3 regions of the Comamonas odontotermitis genome follow, and region 1 is predicted to be linked to each of the others. Evidence: predicted binding sites of a transcription regulator. Region 1 holds the regulator's gene; each other region holds the start of a gene.
The links. The regulator sigma-54, encoded in region 1, starts transcription at its own class of promoters, with help from an activator protein. The targets are predictions, from matches to a motif close to TGGCANGNAANCTGCTTT.

Region 1 (4,184 bases):
CAGCCAGCTCGAAGTGCTGCACCTCGAAAAATCCTATGGCAGCCGCAAGGTCGTCAAGGATGTGTCGCTGTCGGTGCGCAAGGGCGAGGTCGTTGGCCTGCTCGGCCCCAATGGCGCGGGCAAGACCACATCGTTCTACATGATCGTTGGCCTGGTGCGCAGCGATGGCGGTGACATCCGCATCGACGGCCACTCGGTGGCCAACATGCCGATTCACCAGCGCTCGCAGCTGGGCCTGTCGTATCTGCCGCAGGAAGCATCGATCTTCCGCAAGCTCAGCGTGCAGGACAATGTGCGCGCCGTGCTGGAGCTGCAAAAAGGCCCCAATGGCAAGCCATTGCCACGCGATGAGGTGGAGCGCCAGCTGACGGCGCTTTTGCAGGAGCTGCGTGTAGAGCACTTGCGTGAGTCGCCGGCCGTTGCACTCTCCGGCGGCGAGCGTCGCCGTGTCGAGATTGCACGGGCGCTTGCCACGCAGCCCCGTTTCATTCTGCTGGACGAGCCGTTTGCGGGCATTGACCCGATTGCGGTGATCGAGATCCAGCGTATCGTCGCTTTTTTGAGAGACCGTGGCATCGGCGTGCTGATTACTGACCACAACGTGCGCGAAACCCTGGGCATTTGCGACCACGCCTGCATCATCAGTGATGGCAAGGTGCTGGCAGCCGGGACGCCGCAAGAGATTGTGGAAAACGCCGATGTGAGGAGGGTGTACCTGGGTGAGCATTTCCGCATGTGATGCACGCAGACCTGGCTGGCAACGCGTTGTTCGCGCGGTGGCTGGCCGGTCACACAACCGTTTCATAGCAAGCGCATACATTGCCATGCAAGGGGGCTCGCTATGATGCCCTCGCTGTCACTGCGCGTCTCGCAGAACCTCACGCTCACGCCGCAGCTGCAGCAGTCCATCCGGCTGCTGCAACTGTCCACCCAGGAGCTGTCGCAGGAAGTGGAGCAGATGCTCGACGAAAACCCGTTCCTGGAGCGGGATGCGGACGAGGCTGCTGCGGAGCCGGACGCTGCAGCGGCACCTGCCGATGTGCCGGGCGCCAGCGCGGACGCAGGCGATGATCGCGCAGAAAATGCTCCTGAAAAAGTAGCTTCTTCTGCAGATTCAGCAAGCACTGAATCTGATTTTGAACCAGATTACGCTGGCGGCGAAACCCTGGACTTTGCCGCAGGCAAGGAAACCGGTGCAGACGCCGAAGCGGCTGCGGGCGACTCTGCATCCGACTGGGAAGAATGGGGCGGCGATGTGCCAGCCCGTGCCAGCGCGGCAGATGACGAAGAAGAAACTCCCGCATCGGACCGCAGCTCGGTCCACATCAGCTTGCAGGATGTGCTGCACCGCCAGGCGCTGTCGCTGCGGCTGTGCCCGGAAGACCGCGCTGCGCTGTACTTCCTGATCGAATCGCTGAACGACGACGGCTACCTCGAAGAGACCCTGGCCGAGCTGGCCCAGAGCTTTGGGGACGCCAGTGATCCAGACGCTTATGACGCGCTGCTGCACCACCTGACCGTGGCGCTGCGCCTGCTGCAAAGCCTGGAGCCGGTGGGCGTGGGCGCCCGCACGCTGGCAGAATGCCTGGCCCTGCAGATCAAGGCCCGCCAGCGTCTGCTGGACGACGAAGGCTCCGCCGACCCCGAGGCCGATGCGCTGGCCCTGGAGACTGCGCTGCTCGTGTGCCAGGAATCGCTCGACCTGCTGGCGCGCCGCGATGTGCGCAAGCTCATGCAGCTGACGGGTTGCAGCGAAGCTGCCGTGCGCAGCGCGCTGGCGGTGATTGCAAAGCTGGAGCCACGCCCGGGCCGCCCATATGCAGACGTTGACCGCAACGCCATCATCCCCGACATCATCGTGCGCCCCAGCAACGAGCGCGGCCTGCCTGTGCCGGGTTTCAGCGTGCAGCTCAATGCCGAAGTGATGCCGCGCCTGCGCGTGCAGGAGGTGTACGCCAACGCCCTGCGCAGCCACAAGGGCAGCGAAGGCCATGGTGCACTGCAGCAACGGCTCCAGGAGGCGCGCTGGTTCATCAAGAACATCCAGCAGCGTTTCGACACCATCCTGCGGGTGTCGCAGGCCATTGTGGAGCGGCAGCGCAACTTCTTCGTACATGGTGAGCTTGCCATGCGCCCCATGGTGCTGCGCGAGATCGCCGATGAGCTGGGCCTGCACGAATCCACCATCAGCCGCGTGACCACGGCCAAGTACATGGCAACGCCCCAGGGCACGGTTGAGCTCAAGTACTTCTTTGGCTCGGGCCTGGGCACCGAAACCGGGGGCAGCGCCTCCAGCACGGCGGTGAAGGCGCTGATCAAGCAGCTGCTGGACGAGGAAAACCCGAAAAAGCCGCTGTCCGATGCCAAGATCGCCGATCTGCTGCAGGAGCAGGGCATCGAGTGCGCGCGCCGTACGGTCGCCAAGTACCGCGAAGCCTTGCGTATTCCGGCGGCCAGCCTGCGCAAGACCTTGTAGGTTGCTATTATTTGTGTAGCGTATCGCGCTTGATGGGCGGGTGCCAGGGGCCAGTTTTGCCTTATTTCTTGCCCGCTGCAGCCTTGCGCTTGGCAAACAGCGCGTCATAGCTGGATTCGCGGAACCCCGCCAGCCGCTGGCCGTCTGCCAGCAGCACCGGTACGCCCCGGCCGCCGATCTCTGCAAAAGCGGCCTTGCCGTCTGGCGTGTCGATATCGATTTCACGGTAGGCGATCTGGTTTTTGGCCAGATAGGCGCGCGCGAGCCGACAGTAGCCGCACCATTGCGCCATGTACAGCACGGCCTGGCCATGCTGCACCACCGCCTTCTTCGCGGTCGCCTTGCCTGCGGGTGCCGGTGGCATGCCCGGCACGATGCTGATCGGCAATTGCTCCTGCTGCAGGGCCTGGGCGTTGCCTTCGGCAGGGGGCCGGTCGCTGTAGACCACCTTGCCGTCGGCCCCCACCGTTTTGTACAGCGTCTGCGCACCTGCGAACGGGTAGATTGCAATCAACAACAACGTAAGACAAAAGGAACGCATGGAGTCTCCAGGGAGGCGCTGGGGGCCAAGCCAATCATATAAAAGAAAAAAGCCGCTGGGCGTTTGCGCACCAGTGGCTTTTTGCAGTGATCAAGATTGGGCCCTTCAAGCGGGCCACAGCCACCATACAAACAGCGCTGCCACGGCCAGCATCAGGCCGAACTTGGTGAGTTTGTAGGCGGTTTTGTTCCAGGCCTTGTAGCGGCGGCGCCACTGGCCCATGTAGAACGAGATTTTGAAGATGCGGCTGATGAAGCCGCGCGGGTCGCCCTCGTTGTTGGGGGAGCTGGCGGCAGCGACCACATTCTTGCCCAGCCAGTGGTTGAGCCACTGGGCAAAGCCGTTGGTCATGGGGCGCTCCACATCGCAGAACAGCACGATGCGGTTGCCTTCGCTGCGGTTTTCTGCCCAGTGCATATAGGTCTCGTCGAAGATCACGCCTTCGCCCTCTCGCCAGCTGTACGGCTGGCCATCGACTTCGATCATGCAGCGGTCATCGTTGGGCGCCAGCACGGCCAGATGGTAGCGCAGCGAGCCCGCGTACGGATCGCGGTGCAGGTTGAGCTTGGCGCCGGGTGGCAGCTCGGCAAACATGGCGGCCTTCACATTGGGGATGGCCTTGACCAGCGCCGTGGTCTTGGGGCACAGCTCCATGGCCGAGGGGTGGGCGTCGCCATACCACTTGAGGTAGAAGCGCTTCCAGCCGGTCTTGAAGAAGGAGTTGAAGCCCGCGTCGTCGTTGTTGGCCGCCGCCTTGATCTGCATGTTTTTCTGCAGGTTGATGGCTTCTTCGCGGATCTCGCGCCAGTTGGCCTGCAGCGGTGCCAGCTCGGGGAAGGTGCTGGTGGGCAGGTAGGGTGTGCGTGGCACCTTGCTGAACACCAACATGAAGACGTTGAACGGCGCCGTGAAGGTGGAGTGGTCAAACAGCTGGCGCAGCACCTTGTGCCGCACCTTGCCACGCAGGTGCATGTACAGGCCGCAGCCAAAGAAGAGCAGCACCAGGGCCAGAACAATGATTTTTGCCATAGCCGCCGATTTTACCGAGGGCATTGCGGCCCGTGCTGTGCAAGCGCAAAGCACGGGCGTTTCGTAATATCAAAAACAATAGCTGATAGCGTTTGGTGGATAAGCGCTGGAGGCCAAAAACAGCCTCAATAGCTACCG
Region 2 (4,184 bases), on a different replicon from region 1:
GCTTTGAACAGGCTCTATGAGTTGGGCTGTGGCGCAAACTCCGCACGCTGCAGTGGCAGGCTCGTCGGATGAGTAAATGGAGCTGGATTCTGCGGCGATACCAACACCACGAACTGGAAGGTACACAACGCAGCATCGCAGGTGCGAGGTGCCTTGAACATCCGACTGAACAAGGCATGAAGTGCTTTGCTCCGCAGAGTGGCAAGCGTTGGTCTATCGACGCGCTCGAGAGCGCCACGATGTGAGACTGTCGTTTGCTTGCAGTCCGTCGTACTCCAGCCAGCAACACCCAGTCAATATCCGTTAATTCAAAAATGGCATGAATTGTGCATCTTTACAGGTTTGAAATGCTGATAAAGACATGCCCCATGAAAACGCCTCTGCACTATCTGATCGCTGCCCGGCAAAGTGAGATGGCTGCGCTGGAGCAGATCAGCAGTGCCAGCAGCCTTGTGGCGAGCATGTCAGAGCTGGTCCACGCGCTTCAGAAGGAGCGGGGACTCTCGAATATGTATCTGTTCAGTGGTGGAGCGTTTGCGCGTCAAAGCTTGCTGGAGCATGGCCCGCATGTAGACGCGGTCATGGGCAGGGTCTGCCTGGTGCTTGATGAGCTGGGTGAGCGCCTGCCGGGCGCACATGGCGCGCGGCTGTTCAATGCGATCGCCAGTGCGCTTGAGGGCTTTGAAGCGCTACCGTTGCTGCGCCGCCAGCGGGATGCATTGCAGCTGAGCGCCGAGGATTGCACACAGGCGCTGATCCGCATGATTGCCGCCTGCCTGACCGTGGTGTTCGAGGCCGCCGACAGCGCCTGCGATCCCGACATCGCGAAGTTGCTGGTGGCGCTGTTTCATTTCATGCAAGGCAAGGAACTGGCCGGGCAGGAGCGTGCCACTGGAGTCGCAGCGTTTACAGAAGGGATTGGCAACACCGAGCGTCAGCGCCATTGGCTGCACCTGATCGATTCGCAGGAGCGATGTTTTCAGGTGTTTGCCGACTTCGCGAGTCTGGCAGGAAGGGAGCGATGGCAGTTGCAATGCGGGGCCTGCCCCGATATGACGGTGATCGAGCGGCTGCGCCGCATGGGCTGCACGGCCGGGGATGGCGTACCGCTGGAGCAGGGTCTGAGCGCTTCCTGGTTTGAGGCCTGTTCCAGCCGGCTCGATGCCATGCACCAGATTGAGGCGTTTCTGGCCCAGGAGCTGGAGGTTCAATGCCTGCGCAAGCGTGAGCTGGCCAGTGCCGCGCTGAGCCAGCAGCGCCAGTTGCTGGAGAGGCAGCCGCAGACGCGTGCTGAAGCTGCGGAGGCATTTTTGGGGGCAAGACAGCCTGCAGCCACCCTGCCTGCAGAGGGCGCCTATGGGCTGCAACTCGAAAAGAGCATTGTCTCGCTGGTACAGGAGCAATCCATGCGCCTGCAGGATATGCAGGCCGAGATCGACAAGGCACGCGCGACGCTTCAGGAACGCAAGACGATAGAGCGGGCCAAGGGCGTGCTGATGAACTACCGCCAGCTTAGCGAGGGCGACGCCTACAAGCTGATTCGCCAGACGGCCATGAACCAGAACCGGCGCATGCTTGATGTGGCCGATGCCATTCTGGCCACATTGGAACTGCTGCCTGCCAGCACCAATTCATCGCTTTGACAGTCCCGTGATTGCTGCGCTGCACCAAATTTGGGCCAGATCGGCGCTGAAACCAGTCTTCTCCTCTGAGAAAGCGCTGGCATGGTTTGTGCATGACTGTTGCTGTACAGCAGACCAAAGGCGGTCGCGCTGAAAGCGTAACTACGAGCGACCTGGGACAACGGCGTCCTTTTCTCCTCTCACCCGAGGAGGGAAGGGCGCCTTTTGTTTTCTGGATCGCCTTCACCACGATTCTTGATGGAGTTTTCTCATGAGCCAACGCCTTGCTTTGTCGATGAATTCCAAGCTGGAGCCCGCATCCATTGGCGGCCGACGTGATTTCCTGCGTGCGGCTGGCGGTGCAGCGCTGTATGGTGCACTGGGTCACCATGGCGCCTGGGCTGCGGGCTCCGACGCCCCGGAGAAGAAAGAGGTCAAGATAGGCTTTATCCCGCTGACCGATTGCGCCAGCGTGGTCATGGCCTCGGTGCTGGGGCTGGATCAGAAATACGGCGTGAAGATCATTCCCAGCAAGGAAGCGAGCTGGGCTGGCGTGCGCGACAAGCTGGTCAATGGCGAACTGGATTTTTCCCATGTGCTCTATGGTCTGGTCTATGGCCTGCAACTGGGCGTGGGTGGCCCCAAGAAGGACATGGCCGTGCTCATGCATCTCAACAACAACGGGCAGGCGATTTCCCTGTCCAAGGCCCTGGCAGACAAGGGCGCGGTAGATGGGCCCAGCCTGGCCAAGGTGATGGGCAAGGAAAAGCGCGAATACACGTTTGCCGGCACCTTTCCTACCGGCACCCACGCCATGTGGATGCATTACTGGCTGGCGGCGGCGGGCATCAATCCTTTGTCCGAAGCCAAGCTGATCACTGTGCCGCCGCCCCAGATGGTGGCCAATATGCGCGTGGGCAACATGGATGGCTTCTGCGTGGGTGAGCCCTGGAACCACCGCGCCATCATGGATGGCATTGGCATCACGGCCAACACCACGCAAGACATCTGGAAGGACCACCCCGAGAAAGTGCTGGGCACCACGGGCGAGTTCGCGCAGAAGAACCCCAATACCTGCCGTGCCGTAATGATGGCGATTCTGGAGGCTGGCCGCTGGATTGATGCCAGCCTGCAGAACAAGACCAAGATGGCCGAGATCGTGGCCCAGAAGTCCTACATCAACACCAGTGTTGACGCGATCAACCAGCGCATTCTGGGTCGGTACCAGAACGGTCTGGGCAAGACCTGGGACGACCCCAACCACATGAAGTTCTTCAACGATGGGGCGGTGAATTTTCCCTATCTGTCCGATGGCATGTGGTTCCTGACCCAGCACAAGCGTTGGGGTCTGCTCAAGTCGCATCCCGACTATCTGGCTGTGGCTCGGCAGATCAATCGCATCGACCTGTACCAGCAGGCTGCCAGCCAACTCCAGGTCAGTGTGCCCAAGGAACCGATGCGCAGCAGCAAGCTGATCGATGGCGTGGTCTGGGACGGCAAGAACCCGGCCCAGTACGCAGACAGCTTCAAGATCAAGGCCTGAGGCCGCCACCCCGCCGGAGAGTCACCATGGTCAGTGCCGTATTCCATTCACCGCTCGAATCCGATCCCTCTCACGATTCGCAACTGGCCGCCCAGGCGGCCAATGATGCGCTGCTTGAAGATTCAAAAAAGATAGCTGTTGGCGAAGAGCACATAAGGTCTGATGTGAAAAAAGATACCAAACCCAGAGCGCAAGCCTCGGCTTCGGCCATTGTGGCGCCCAGCCCGTTACGCCAATGGACAGAGCCACTGTTTGCGCGGATCTTGCCTCCGGTGCTGGGGCTGGCGCTGCTGGTCGGGCTGTGGTCTCTGGTTTCCAGCAGCACCGGCAAGAGCATCCCTTCCCCGGCGGAGACCTGGGAGCAGGCTGTGCAGGTGTTCAGGGACCCGTTCTACCGCAGCGGCCCCAATGACCAGGGTGTGGGCTGGAACGTGCTGTCCTCGTTGCAGCGCGTGGCTCTCGGCTTCGGCCTGGCCGCGCTGGCGGGCATTCCGCTGGGCTTTTTGATCGGGCGCTTCAGTTTTCTCTCGCGCATGTTCAATCCCCTGATCAGCCTGCTGCGTCCGGTCTCGCCGCTGGCCTGGCTGCCGATCGGCTTGCTTGTGTTCAAGGGCGCCAATCCGGCGGCCATCTGGACCATCTTCATCTGCTCGATCTGGCCCATGGTCATCAATACCGCTGTGGGTGTGCAACGTGTGCCCCAGGACTATATGAATGTGGCCCGGGTGCTGAACCTGTCGGAATGGAAGATCGCCACCACCATTCTGTTTCCAGCCGTGCTTCCTTATATGTTGACGGGTGTTCGTCTAGCCGTAGGCACGGCCTGGCTGGTGATCGTGGCCGCCGAGATGCTGACCGGCGGTGTGGGCATAGGCTTCTGGGTCTGGGACGAGTGGAACAACCTCAACGTCAAGAACATCATCATTGCCATCTTTGTGATCGGCATCGTGGGCCTGGTGCTGGAGTGGGCACTGGTCAAGCTGGCTTCGGCCTTCACGTTTGAAGAGGTGAAATCATGA
Region 3 (4,184 bases), on a different replicon from region 1:
CTTCTGGATCGGGCTGGTCAAAATCATCTGGATCAACATCATTCTCTCGGGCGACAACGCGGTTGTCATTGCCCTTGCAGCACGTTCACTCCCGCCTGAGCAGCAGAAAAAAGCCATCATGTTTGGCTCCGGCGCCGCCGTGGTGTTGCGGATTGTGCTGACTGTGGTGGCCGCCAAGCTGCTGGAGCTGTCCTTCCTGCAGATCGTCGGAGGCTGCCTGCTGCTGTGGATCGGTCTGCAACTGCTGACCAGCAATGAAGACGACGAAGGCGCATCCAAGGGCACCGGCTCGATGATGACCGCCATCCGCACCATCCTGATTGCCGATCTGGTGATGAGCCTGGACAACGTGATTGCTGTGGCCGCAGCGGCTCAGGGCAACATGGTGCTGCTCATCCTGGGCCTGGCCATCTCCATCCCTCTGGTGATCTTTGGCTCCACGCTGATGATCAAGCTGATGGAGCGTTTCCCCGTGATCGTCATCCTGGGCGCAGGCCTGATCGGCTGGGTTGGCGGCGAAACCATCATGAACGACAGACTGCTGCACAGCTATGTCGAGGCCAACCCTGCGCTGCACTACATTGCCGCTGCTGCAGGTGCTGCGCTGGTGGTGGGGCTGGGCCTGTGGCTGCAAAAGCGAGGCGAGGCGAAAGCCGCCTGATCTGCCCTCACCACCATCTTCCAGAAAAGCGCCCGAGGGCGCTTTTTTTGCGCCCGAAACCCACGCGTGAGCGACGATACGTATCGTTTGTTAACAAAACTATCAAGACCGGAAACTCCATTGTGATTTTACGTATAATTACATGGAGGTAAATCAACATGCCACGCTTAATAGTTTCTTTAGATGGAATGGTGGTTCAGGACTATGTGCTCAAAGAGTCCAGAACTACCCTGGGCCGCCGTTCCTCCAACGACATCATCCTCACCGACATGGCTGTCAGTGGGGAGCATGTTGCATTCACCTATGAAAAGAAAATTGGCATCGTGGTGGTGGAAGACCTGGGCAGCACCAACGGCACCCGGGTCAATGGCATCAAGATCCGCCGCCAAGTGCTCCAAAGCGGCGATCTGCTCGATATCGGCAAATGCCGCATCCGCTTTTTGATGAGCTCCATCGCACCAGAGACCGGTTCGCCCAATGGCGGTTTCTATACCGAAGCGCTGTCCGTCCCTGTGCCCCACATGCTGCCCGAGAACGAGTCGCATGAAGAAGGTCCATCCACATCGCCTGCAGCATTTCCCCACCATGAGGAAGCGCCCTATAACGCTGGTGCCCACCTGCGCGCAGTCAAAGGTGCTGATGAAGACGTGATGCTCTCCAAGATCGTGACCGCCGTAGGCCGCCCTGGCATCGCAGTGGTGGCCTTCACGAGGCGCGGCAAGGGCTACGTGGTCTCCAAGGTGGACGGTGCCACCGACGCCAAGCTCAATGGTCGCGCGCTGAGCACTACCGAAGCGGTGGTCAAAGGTGGCGACAAGATTGAGCTGGCGGGCATGGAGTATGAGTTCTTGAGTTGATGATTGATTGTCTGCTCACTCCTTCAATCCTTAGACCAACGGCACCTTCGGGTGCCGTTGTCATTTTGAGGGCGGAAGGTTGATGCTCGCTGGCAGATAGCCTGTAGAGTGACAAAAATGTCGAGGCAGGCGTAATGTGACAAAAATGCCTGTTTGCAACAATCAATTAACAAAAAAGCCGCAATTTTGTCAGCCTCACGCAAGCTGACGCACACCGCCAAAAGTTGGCACGGCGCTTGCACTACTACTCACAAGCCAAGTCGCTGTGATCTGGCTACTAGTTTCAATACAGATTCCATAGAGAGGTTTCAACATGCTGCGTAAGATGCAAAAGGGTTTCACCCTGATCGAACTGATGATCGTTGTGGCGATTATTGGTATTTTGGCTGCTATCGCTCTGCCTGCATACCAAGACTACACCATCCGTACCCGCGTTTCGGAAGGTCTGGTGCTGGCAAGTGCTGCTAAGGGCGCTGTTTCGGAGACTTTTGCAAATACCCCTAGCGGAAAAATCATTGCATATGGTGGCTCGGGTGCTCAAGCTGCTCCAGCTGCTGGTGAAGCAGTATATGGTTACGAATTTACGCCGGGCACCAACGTAGGTAGCATTGCGATTTCTGCAATCGCGAATGTTGCTACTCCAGCTGCTGGTGAAGGTTCGATCACCGTCACTTACACTGCAGGTAGCCAAGTGGCAACTGCTTTGGGCAATGTGCTGGTTCTGGAGCCTGGCAGCGAAACTGTGACGAACACTGCACAGCCTTTGAAGCCTCTTGTCGCTGGCGCTCCTGTGGTATGGGGTTGCGGTACAAAGGCTGGTCCTGAAAAGTACAAGTACCTGCCTGCAAACTGCCGCTTTGCTGCACGATAATTGGTTATTTGGTTAAATAAAAAGAGGAGCGATGCTCCTCTTTTTTTGTCTCTATTTATGTTCAATAACCGTCTCATTGCTGCTTCAAAAGCAGGTGTATGCCATTTCTTCTGTAGTGCTCTAATTGCAGCGGTTATCGCGTATCTCGTCTTTGTTATTTGGTATCCTATTCCTTACCGTGAATTGGCAGGTGGGTTGCATCTTTTCTGGATATTGGTAGGGGTTGATGTGGTATGTGGCCCACTGTTGACTGCGGTGATCTTCAATCCTAAAAAATCTAAAAAAGAGTTAAGAATTGATATCTCTTTGATTGTGATAATTCAATGTGCAGCGCTATGTTATGGGGTTTTTAGCATATACCAAGCAAGACCAGTAGCATTGGTATATGAGGTAGATAGATTTGTTGCAGTCAGTGCAGCGCAAATACACCCACAGGACACCGCTCTTGCACCGAATGAATATAAGGAATTCTCTTTTTTTGACAAGCCAAAATTATTGGCTATTCGATCAGCAAAGAATGGGGAAGAAACGCTGGAAAGCATAGATATGTCCATGAAGGGTGTGGAGCCCAGCGAGAGGCCGAACTGGTGGCAAGCCTACGATATGAGCCGCGATATGGTCAAGACCAGAATGAAGCGCCTGAGTAGCCTGTATGCGAAGGGACAAGACCAAGAAAAACTAACTATCGACAAAGCTGCTGCTTTTTACGGATTTGAAAAGGACAATTCTTACTATTTGCCATTGGTGAGCAAAAGAATGCTTGATGCGTGGAGTGTTGTTTTGAACGGTGACGCTACGATCATTGGATATGTAAGGGTCGATGGGTTTGAGGACTAAAGTGCTAGAGATTCGATGTTTTTATATTTTCCACCGGTTTTCCTAATTAGGGAGATATCTTTAAATATCATTTTTGGATCAACCGCCTTACACATATCATAAATAGTCAATAGCGCAATCTGCACCGCAGTAAGGGCCTCCATCTCCACCCCCGTCTGCCCCACCGTCTCCGTCCGCGCCTCGCAGCGGACAGCATTTTTCTCCGGCAGCACTTCAAAATCCACTGACACCTTGGTCAGTGCAATTGGGTGGCACAGAGGGATCAGATCGCTGGTTTTCTTGGCGGCCATGATGCCAGCGAGGCGTGCCACGCCCAGAACGTCGCCTTTCTTGGCGGTGCCAGCCTGGATGATGGCCAGGGTTTCTGGCTGCATGGTGATGTAGCCTTCTGCAATGGCAATACGGTGGGTGGCAGGTTTGGCGCCTACGTCTACCATATGGGCTTGGCCCTGGGCGTCGAAGTGGGTGAGTTCATTCATGGCGTGTGCTTTCAATCTCAATCGCTGGTATCTCTTGTCTCTGCGCAGCATGTGCAACTTGTGCGAGGGTGCTTCATCATACGTGTTAGCGTTGTCGTTGCCTGCATGGAGATTGCGACAGGCAATGCCTTGACTCCGCCCTGGGCGTCATATCTTTTGCTACACGGAATTTTGATGAAAAAATGGCTGTTTGCGCGTACGGGATGTGCGCTGTTAGCTACTAATTTGATAGTTTCAGCTGCGCTGGCTCCTATGGCGACCCACGCCCAGGGGAGTTTGCCAGCCATGGGCGAAGGCGCCGAGATGACGACCAGCGAGGAGCGGCGTCTGGGTGACGATATTGCACGCGAGATTTACCGCGATCCGCAGTTCATCGACGACCCGATTCTGTACGACTATGTCAACAGCATCTGGCAGGAATTGATGGCGGCCGCCAAGCAGCGCGGCACCTTGACGGCCGAGTTGCAGGAGCGCTTTGC

Region 2: the regulator sigma-54 is predicted to act here: its motif matches at 1,721-1,738, upstream of LAD35_RS12040 (CmpA/NrtA family ABC transporter substrate-binding protein).
Region 3: the regulator sigma-54 is predicted to act here: its motif matches at 1,744-1,761, upstream of LAD35_RS19605 (pilin).

What each region holds. Positions count from the first base shown of each region.
Region 1 covers NZ_CP083452.1:48,073-52,256, forward strand. Annotated here, with positions in the region: gene lptB (LPS export ABC transporter ATP-binding protein) at 1-739, shown strand, start outside; gene rpoN (RNA polymerase factor sigma-54) at 842-2,476, shown strand; gene LAD35_RS20505 (glutaredoxin family protein) at 2,538-3,017, opposite strand; gene LAD35_RS20510 (aspartyl/asparaginyl beta-hydroxylase domain-containing protein) at 3,123-4,046, opposite strand.
Region 2 covers NZ_CP083451.1:2,581,379-2,585,562, reverse strand. Annotated here, with positions in the region: gene LAD35_RS12045 (nitrate regulatory protein) at 369-1,643, shown strand; gene LAD35_RS12040 (CmpA/NrtA family ABC transporter substrate-binding protein) at 1,894-3,165, shown strand; gene ntrB (nitrate ABC transporter permease) at 3,192-4,184, shown strand; gene LAD35_RS12030 (ABC transporter ATP-binding protein) at 4,181-4,184, shown strand, end outside.
Region 3 covers NZ_CP083451.1:4,276,986-4,281,169, reverse strand. Annotated here, with positions in the region: gene LAD35_RS19615 (TerC family protein) at 1-661, shown strand, start outside; gene LAD35_RS19610 (FHA domain-containing protein) at 820-1,518, shown strand; gene LAD35_RS19605 (pilin) at 1,832-2,389, shown strand; gene tfpZ (TfpX/TfpZ family type IV pilin accessory protein) at 2,447-3,226, shown strand; gene moaC (cyclic pyranopterin monophosphate synthase MoaC) at 3,223-3,705, opposite strand; gene LAD35_RS19590 (M48 family metalloprotease) at 3,958-4,184, shown strand, end outside.